DNA from 3 places in the Alteromonas sp. W364 genome. Region 3 is predicted to be linked to each of the others. Evidence: predicted binding sites of a transcription regulator. Region 3 holds the regulator's gene; each other region holds the start of a gene.

Region 1 (3,290 bases), on a different contig from region 3:
AGATTTGAACCCGCCAAATCAGCTGAGCCACCTAGGAGCTCAGGTAGCAATGGACCAAAAGCATTCAATGCATTTTGAGACGCTTTGCGCGTAGCGATGTTTTCAGGGTTTGCTTGCAAACCTCTGATGTATTTGTTTGCGTCATGCCCCCAGTTTTCTGGCAAGCCATGGGTTTTACGACGAATAAATTCTTGTGCCAATTCAGGATGAGCTTGTTGGTATTCAGCAAACATAGCATCCCAAGCCGCTTCGGCTTCAGTACCTTTGGCTTTGCCGTCCCACCCTGCATAAACGTCGGCAGGTACGTCAAACGCAGCATGCGGCCAATCCAATTCTTTTCTGACCAATGCAATTTCATCGTCACCTAGTGGTGCACCGTGACAATCTTCTTTACCTTGCTTATTTGGCGAACCAAAACCGATCACTGTTTTACAGCAAATCAAACTTGGACGAGAGGTTTCTGCCTTCGCTTTTTCAATTGCAGCGGCGATTTGCTCAGGATCGTGACCATCAACACCTGCAATCACTTGCCAGCCATAGGACTCAAACCGTTTCGGTGTGTCGTCGCTAAACCATCCTTCAACTTCACCATCGATAGAAATACCATTGTCATCCCAAAATGCGATCAATTTACCTAAACCTAAGGTACCAGCAAGAGAGCATGCCTCATGGGAAATGCCTTCCATTAAACAGCCGTCGCCTAAGAAAGCATAGGTTTGGTGATCAACAACATTGAATGAGTCTCTATTAAACTGCGCAGCAAGCACTTTTTCTGCGATCGCCATACCAACCGCATTCGTTATGCCCTGCCCTAAAGGACCTGTCGTAGTTTCGACGCCTGGCGCATAACCATATTCCGGGTGACCTGGGGTTTTAGAGTGTAATTGACGAAATTGCTTTAATTCCTCAATTGGCAGTTCGTAGCCTGTGAGGTGCAATAGAGAATATAAGAGCATCGAGCCATGCCCATTGGAAAGCACAAAACGATCACGGTTTGCCCAGTTAGGATTGTTCGGGTTGTGCGACATAAAGTCTGTCCACAAAACTTGCGCAATATCGGCCATTCCCATCGGGGCGCCAGGGTGTCCTGACTTGGCTTGTTGAACAGCGTCCATACTTAACGCTCTAATGGCGTTGGCTAAATGACGACGTGATGGCATGAGCTCTCCTTGATACTTCGATTACATAATGCTGTAAGAATCCGAGGGCTTGACCGCGGTTCCTCAAACTGAGGGCGTATTCTCATACACCGAGCGACTTTGTTCAATCATTATTCGGCGTTTCTGTGTTGATTTTTTTGCTTTAATCGCATTTTTAAACATCCAAAATTCTCGACAAGCCGTATCAGCCCTAAACCCGACTAGACTTTTAGACGTCTAGAAGTAAAGATTGGTAAAATTCATTTTTTCGACTACAATGTCGATATTGAACTGAAGCAACGAAAATCCAAGGGCCAATTCGTGTTCATTATTGAGAACGCGTCCCTTGGTTTGTAACTATAGGATAATTCATGGCTAGCCATTTATTTACATCAGAGTCAGTGTCTGAAGGACATCCTGACAAAATTGCAGACCAAATTTCAGATGCCGTTTTAGATGCCATCTTAGAAATAGATCCAAAAGCGCGCGTCGCTTGTGAAACCTTCGTCAAAACGGGGATGGTTTTGGTTGGCGGTGAAATTAACACCAAAGCCTGGGTCGATATAGAAGAGTTAACAAGAAAAACGGTAAAAGAAATCGGTTATACCCATTCTGATATGGGCTTTGATGCTGATTCTTGCGCGGTATTGAATGCTATTGGTAAACAATCGAACGATATTAATCAAGGTGTTGATCGCTCTTCACCAGAGGAACAAGGCGCGGGTGACCAAGGTTTAATGTTTGGTTACGCGAGTAATGAAACCGACGTCTTAATGCCAGCGCCAGTCACTTTCGCCCACCGTCTTGTGCATAAGCAAGCGGAAATGAGAAAAAGCGGCAAGCTTAATTGGTTGCGTCCAGATGCTAAGAGTCAAGTCACCTTTGTTTACGAAGATAACAAACCTGTAGGCATCGACGCAGTGGTTCTATCAACCCAGCACTGTGACTCAGTCAGTAATGAAGTGTTACGTGAAGCAGTCATGGAAGAAATCATTAAGCCAGTGCTTCCCGCTCAGTGGCTTACTAAACAAACGCAATTTCACATTAACCCGACCGGTCGTTTTGTTATAGGTGGTCCAATGGGTGATTGTGGTTTGACGGGTCGTAAAATCATCGTCGATACCTACGGTGGCATGGCACGTCATGGCGGCGGTGCATTTTCAGGTAAAGATCCGTCAAAAGTTGATCGCTCGGCGGCATATGCTGGTCGTTATGTGGCTAAAAATATCGTTGCCGCTGGTCTTGCTGATCGTTGTGAAATTCAAGTTTCCTATGCGATTGGTGTGGCTGAACCGACTTCTATTTCTGTCGAAACCTTCGGAACAGGCAAAGTCAGTGATAATGTGTTAACGAATTTAGTGCGTGAACATTTTGATTTGCGTCCCTATGGTTTAATTACTATGCTCGACTTAGAGCGCCCTATCTATAAAGCAACTGCAGCGTATGGGCACTTTGGTAGAGATGAATTTCCATGGGAAAAAACCGACAAAGCCAATGACCTGAGAGCAGCTGCTGGGCTATAATAGTTCACAAGGCTTAGGTTCAGAGTGCCAATCGGTACATTGAGATTCAAATAATGCCTCCTGTATGGGGGCGTTTTTTTATAAGGAATTAATATGCTTCGCAGATTTATCATGGTCAGTTCCGCTGCATTACTGAGTGTAGCGCTAGTCGCTTGCACAACGTCGCCAACAGGCCGTTCTCAGTTATTGTTGTTTCCAGAGTCACAGCTGAGCGAAATGGGCGTACAAGCATTCGCTGGGATGAAGTCGGATATCAAAATATCTAATAAAGCGGTGCAAAATGAATATGTACAATGTATTGCTAAAAGTATCACTCAGCACGTGTCTAAAGACGTGTTTGATGGCGAATGGGAAGTCGTCGTTTTTGATGATGCTCAGGTAAATGCCTTCGCCTTACCTGGCGGCAAAATAGGCGTATACACAGGCTTATTAGATGTAGCAGTAAACCAACATCAAGTTGCTGCTGTTATCGGACATGAGGTAGGTCATGTAATCGCTCATCACGGTAACGAAAGAGTGTCTCAAAACGCCGTGATTGGCACGGGCCAACAAATTGTAAACCAAGTACTGCAAGCAAAAGAAGTGTCCAATAGCGGTTTGATTATGTCGGGCCTGGGTTTAACTACTC
Region 2 (3,290 bases), on a different contig from region 3:
AGAAGATTGCGCCAATTATTGGTAAGCCAAATTGGTTTATGGGCGTGATGATTAAGAATCAAGATAAGTACAATGTTGTGAATTCAGCGTTGTGGGTAATGCCTGAAAAGTATAGCCCAGAAATGGCCGACAACTTAGATTATCGTTTTGTGATAAATTTAGGTAAAACGCCTTGGGGATTAGCCTGTGAAAAGCTGGTTAATACCGTCGAGTTAAATAAATCAGATGTAAAATGGCGAGCGAATACCGGGAAGCGTCCTTGGTTGGCTGGTATGGTAAAAGAGAAAATGTGTGCTTTAATTAATGTTGCTGAGCTAGTCCAAATGTTACAATCTGGGCTAAGTAACAAACAGTAAGGCCTAACAGCAACTTAGTTGTGCGACGGAGTAAATTACATGAGCGAAGAAAGAACAACGATTGCCGCGAGCGACCCTAATGATGAGGTCTTGCAATGGGTAACTTATCGTTTGGATGAGGAAACTTACGGTATCAACGTTATGCAAGTTCAAGAAGTCTTGCGTTATACCGAGATCGCACCGGTGCCGGGAGCACCCGACTATGTGTTAGGGATTATTAACCTACGTGGTAATGTTGTTACCGTTATCGATACTCGTTCACGGTTCGGTTTACCCCCTACAGACATTACTGATAATACGCGGATCGTGATCATTGAATCTGATGAGCAAGTTGTGGGCATATTAGTTGATAGCGTTGCCGAAGTGGTTTATTTACGCTCATCTGAAATTGATAGTGCGCCAAACGTTGGTACGGAAGAAAGTGCTAAGTTCATTCAAGGGGTTAGCAACCGTGGCGGACAGCTATTAATATTAGTCGACTTGAACAAGCTACTCAGCGATGATGAGTGGGATGAGTTAGGCGGCATTTAAGCGTTTACATGACTAAACGCTTTACAGTCAAGAGAGGCCACTTCTATAGTGGCCTTTTTGTTTTGTGTGTAGCATAAAATAGTTGCCATTGAGTTTGTATCCTACTCAAAAATAAGAATATACTGGTTTCATTCAATTTATAACGAGTCTCGCAGCGAGGTAGTATGGAAACCCTTGAACCAATATCAATGACTACAATGGTGAGTTTGATCGTCGCCGTTATCGCGCTAAGTATCGCTATTATAGCAATACAAGCTAGCAGCAAAACGAATAAGCGATTAAATATCACACTTGAACTGCTCAACAGCTTGCATAAAATTATTGAAACAAATAAAGCTAACATTGCGGAATTAGAGAATAAACTGAGCGTTGAATTGCAAGAAGCTGATCACGTGACCAAAAATACCAGCCAAAGTGATATCGCCAAAGAACAAGATATTATACAAATAAGCCAGTCGATAGCAGACTTGCAAGTTCAAATAGACAAACTTTCTGCGCAATATCAGGAGTTAGTTGAGCAAGAGCCAACAGCTAAAATCTATACCAAAGCACAGAGTTTAGTGCGCTCTGGAGCCAGTGTCGCTGAGGTAATGGAAGCATGTGATTTGCCGCGAGCAGAAGTAGAAGTCATGATGGGTATTCAAGAAAAGGCGCGAAAATAAATCAAATTGTCACAATAGAAAACCTAATTTGGACGTCTAGACGTAAAGAAGTTGACATTTGGGTAATTATTGCCAGAATGGAGGCATAACTTTTACTTTTCTATACGACTAAATAGGTGGTCTGAATGCCCATTAATATTCCATCCGACCTACCAGCGCTCGATGTTCTGCTTCAAGAGAATATTTTCGCGATGGATAGTCGTCGTGCAGGTAGCCAAAATATAAGGCCACTTGAAGTTGGAATTTTGAATTTAATGCCGAATAAGATCGAGACCGAAATTCAAATCCTTCGCCTTCTATCTAATACACCGATACAAATCAATGTGGACTTGATCCGCATTGATGAGACCACTCCAAAAAATACGCCAAAATCGCATATGGATGCGTTTTATCATGAATTTAGTGAAGTATCCGACAAAAATTACGACGGTTGGATTGTGACAGGTGCACCTCTAGGCTTATTAGATTACGAGGATGTTAAATACTGGGACAAGATGACAGAGCTACTAGACTGGGCTAGAGACAATGTGCAGTCTACGTTATTTCTTTGCTGGGCGGCTCATGCGGCGCTTTATCATTTTTACGGGGTAGACAGGAAAATACGAGAGTACAAACTGTCTGGTGTATTTGAGCATAAAGTTGAACAAGCGAAGGATGAGCTAATGCGCGGCTTTGATCCGCTGTTTTGGGCACCCCACAGTCGAGTAGGCGAAGTTGCAGAGGCTGACTACAAAAGCATTGAGGGACTAACGGTATTGGCTCAATCAGATGCTGCCGGCACATATATCTCTGCGACTGATGACAAGCGCTTAGTGTTTGTGACGGGCCATCCCGAATACGATCCCCTTACCTTAGCGCAAGAGTATGAGCGAGACCTTGAAGCGGAGCTTTCGCCACAAGTTCCCGAAAACTACTTTGCCAATGACGATCCGAACCAAGCTCCTTTAGTCAGATGGAAGTCTCATGGTAGTCTGTTGCTAACGAATTGGTTGAATTATTACGTTTATCAGAATACACCTTTTGACCTGACTCAATTACGCAGAAAGTAAGCGAGAGTTTGGTTATTACGACATATTGTTTATCACCTTTACTTCGAGAAAAAACGTGACTGAAAGTTTTCAAACTGAAATAAGATTATCTAAAGAGCACAAAGCACGCATAGCGAGACAAACTGATGCGTTAGAAGAGGCTGCAAAAAAACGCATTTTGATTCTTGATGGTGCGATGGGCACGATGATTCAAAAACATCAACTAGACGAAGCTGATTATCGTGGTTCTCAATATGCAAATTGGCATTGTGATGTCAAAGGTAATAATGACCTGTTAGCGATTACTCAAGCGGGGATCATTAAACAAATTCATTTAGAATACCTAGCTGCAGGTGCAGACATAATTGAAACGAACACCTTTAATGCAACCACTATCTCCATGGCTGATTACGATATGCAAGAGCTATCTCGAGATATTAATTTACAAGCAGCAAAACTTGCCAGAGAAGCTGCCGATGAGTTTACGGAAAAAACGCCAGAGAAACCGCGTTTCGTTGCTGGTGTGATTGGTCCAACAAGCAGAACGGCCTCTATTTCACCTGATGTCAACGATCCGGGAAAGCGTAATGTGCACTTTGACGAACTTGTGGCGGCGTATCGGGAGTCAACACTGGCGTTAATTGAGGGCAAGGTAGATTTGATCCTAGTTGAAACTATATTCGATACCTTAAACGCGAAAGCTGCCGTGTTTG
Region 3 (3,290 bases):
ACTGATGCCTGTGTTACTCGTTGAATCAGTCCTTTCAACGGATCGCACCCAACTCAAACATGTTATTCATAATCCGTGTGAGTTCGTTAGCAATGCCGATTTCAGACATACTGTGTCCGGCATTGTTGACAATTTTCAATGTGGACAAAGGTAAGGCTTGCTGAACAGAGTACGCAGCCTCTAATTTGCAGACCATGTCATATCTACCATGCACGATATGACAAGGTGTTCCTTTCAATGCATCGATATTGTTGAGGATGAAGTTCTCATCAATAAAGCACTTGTTCAAAAGGTAATGACACTCTAGCAGAGCGAGGCTTTTCACTTGGGCATCCGCACTAAGGTCACTGGCCATTACACTGGGGGCGACTAGCCGTGAGATATAACCTTCCCAATCGTACCAAGACTTGAGTGCAGGAAAGCTCACGCTTTTATCCGAGTGTTTAAACAGCTCGATAAATTGTTCACACACCGCGCTTGATGAAGATAAGTCTTTTATATGAGATGAAAAGTTTTTATATGCTTCTGGGTAGATTTGCGCTGCACAACCGTTCGGTCTAAGGAACCAATCAAAATCTTCTTCTCGAGCTAAAAATACACCGCGTAATACTAAAGAGAGACAATTTTCCGGATGCATAATGCCGTACATTAAGGCAAGTGTTGAACCCCATGAACCGCCAAATACCACCCACTTCTGAATGCCTAAAGACTCTCTTACAAATTCAACATCGTCGAGTAATAGCTGCGTGGTATTGTGTTGTGTATCGCCAAAGGGAGTTGAACGCCCGCAGCCCCGCTGATCAATGCCGATAATACGATATTTGATAGGATCAAAAGGCCATTGGTAATTGCGACCTAAGCCGGCGCCTGGTCCGCCGTGAAGGTAAACGAGAGGTATACCGTCGGGGTTGCCGCTTTGTTCAACGTATATCTCGTGCCCATGAGAAACAGACATAAAGCCTGTTTGATATGCGCTATTTGTATGGAAGAGTCCGTTCATACTACTCAATACTATTGTTAAACTAATACAAGTGTCGTTTACGCGACAGATACAAGCTATTTACAAATGTAACATTTGATTTGTGGTATTATAACTCATTATTTTGCTTAGCAGATCATTGCTGACGGTATTTTGGGAAAAAGTAAGGATGAACATACCTAAGGCATTGATAAGGTAATAAAATTATATTTTCAGTCTTAATCAGAAAGGAAGAATTATGTTTCGTATACTTACAATGATGTTTGTTTTGGTATTAAGCTTAAGCGCTTGCCAGTCGGTAGTAGACAATGCTTACTATGGCATGTGGGAAAAGCTAGGTGTAGAAAAGCGAGATTTATTAGTAGATAGAGTGGAAGACGCTCAAGATTCACAAAAAGAAGCTCAGGAACAGTTTTCCTCAGCCTTAGAAGAGTTTAGCGCGTTAATTAACTTCGATGGCGGTGAGTTAGAAAGCGTCTACAAAAATTTAAGTGATCAATTGGGTGCAAGCAAAGACAGCGCAGCTGCGGTCACCGCGAGAATTATTAAAGTTGAAGATGTAGCCACTGCTTTGTTTGAAGAGTGGGAAGACGAAATAGATTTAATTAACAGTGCGACCTTGAAGCGTGACAGCAAACGTAAACTCAATGAAACAAAACGAAAATACGATTCATTACTGCGCTCCATGCGTAAGGTAGAAAAAAGCATGGATCCCGTATTAATTGCGCTGCAAGACAATGTCTTAGCCTTAAAACACAACCTGAATGCAAACGCGATTGGTGCATTGCAAGGCGAGTTTAATAATATTAAGCAAGATGTGACAAGCTTAATTGCTGAAATGAATACAGCAATTAAACAATCTGACGAATTTATTGCGGGTATAAAAGGCTAACCGTCGCTTATTCAGCTTCAGCAGCATCGATATCGAGCCCCATTTTTTCCATGATTTCACGGGCAGAAGCAGGAATACGGTGAGGATTGTCCTTTTTTAGATCAGCGTCGTCGGGTAAAGGTTGCCCAGTAAACGCATGCAAGAAAGCTTCGCATAGCAATTCGGAGTTGGTTGCATGACGAAGGTTGTTTACTTGACGGCGCGTGCGCTCATCGGTAAGTACTTGCAGCACGTTGATAGGAATCGATACGGTCACTTTTTTTACCTGTTCGTTCTTCTTTCCGTGTTCTGCGTAGGGATGTATATATTTACCGTTCCACTCTGCCATGTGAATCCTTAATGGTTTTAGTTATATGAAAATTCTAACTGGAATAGAAAAAATATCAATCTAGAAGTGTAAACTTCTTGACGTCTAGGTGTATAAAACGTAATTTAGACGTCTAAACGTCTATAAGTGAGCAAGTAACATGGTTTCCTACGCACAGGGTATTGATGCACTGAATCAATCTCTATCTGAATTGAGAGATATCGAGGTGTCTTTTGAGTTTTTTCCGCCAAATTCTGCGGCAATGGAAAGCACCCTTTGGAAATCTGTTGAGCGATTAGCACCTCTTAAACCCAAATATATGTCAGTAACCTATGGGGCGAATAGCGGTGAACGTGATCGCACTCATTCTGTTGTTAAGCGTATTAACAACGAAACAGGCGTGCCAACAGCACCACACCTTACATGTGTTGATGCCTCACCTAGCGAGTTAAAGCAAATTGCAAAGGACTACTGGGACTCAGGCATCAAGCGCATCGTTGCCCTGCGCGGAGACTTACCTCAAGGTGTGGATAAAACTGATATGTACGCTTCAGACTTAGTCGCGCTTTTAAAGGACGTGGCAGATTTTGATATTTCGGTCGCGGCTTATCCAGAAAAGCATCCAGAAGCACCTAATGCTCAATTTGATCTATTGAATCTAAAACGCAAAGCTGAAGCGGGTGCGAATGAAGCAATCACCCAATTCTTTTTCGACACCAGTGTGTTCTTGCGTTTTCGGGACCGCGCCGCGGCTGCTGGTATCGACTTGGATATCGTACCCGGTATTCTGCCCGTGACCAACTATCAAACTCTTCAGCGCTTTGCTGGTTTTACAAATGTGCATGTACCAAATTGGTTGCATAAAATGTATGAAGGTTTAGATGATGACGATCAAGCAACTCGTAACCTACTTGGTGCCAACATAGCCATGGATATGGTCAAGGTGTTAGCTAAAGAAGGGGTGAAGCACTTTCACTTTTATACTCTGAATCGCAGTGAACTCAGTTACGCAATATGTCATATGCTAGGATTGCGTAGCCATTCGAAATAGGCAGTGTTATTTCCTGATTAGGCTTGAGTGGGGCCTTAGCCCTTGAAGTTTACGGTACACC

What was found. The regulator MetJ, encoded in region 3, represses methionine synthesis genes. The targets are predictions, from matches to a motif close to TAGACGTCTAGACGTCTA.
Region 1: metK (methionine adenosyltransferase) is a predicted target of MetJ. The motif match lies at 1,362-1,379, and genes of this name have one in related genera.
Region 2: metA (homoserine O-succinyltransferase) is a predicted target of MetJ. The motif match lies at 1,579-1,596, and genes of this name have one in related genera.

Annotation. Positions count from the first base shown of each region.
Region 1 is NZ_JAVRID010000002.1:307,691-310,980, reverse strand. It holds gene tkt (transketolase) at 1-1,160, opposite strand, end outside; gene metK (methionine adenosyltransferase) at 1,511-2,662, shown strand; gene RM556_RS04175 (M48 family metallopeptidase) at 2,756-3,290, shown strand, end outside.
Region 2 is NZ_JAVRID010000004.1:165,708-168,997, forward strand. It holds gene RM556_RS07950 (chemotaxis protein CheW) at 1-356, shown strand, start outside; gene RM556_RS07955 (chemotaxis protein CheW) at 396-887, shown strand; gene RM556_RS07960 (DUF2802 domain-containing protein) at 1,052-1,549, shown strand; gene metA (homoserine O-succinyltransferase) at 1,675-2,598, shown strand; gene RM556_RS07970 (homocysteine S-methyltransferase family protein) at 2,708-3,290, shown strand, end outside.
Region 3 is NZ_JAVRID010000005.1:149,938-153,227, forward strand. It holds gene dtd (D-aminoacyl-tRNA deacylase) at 1-38, opposite strand, end outside; gene pip (prolyl aminopeptidase) at 35-1,000, opposite strand; gene RM556_RS09775 (DUF2959 domain-containing protein) at 1,218-1,871, shown strand; gene metJ (met regulon transcriptional regulator MetJ) at 1,879-2,199, opposite strand; gene metF (methylenetetrahydrofolate reductase) at 2,339-3,229, shown strand.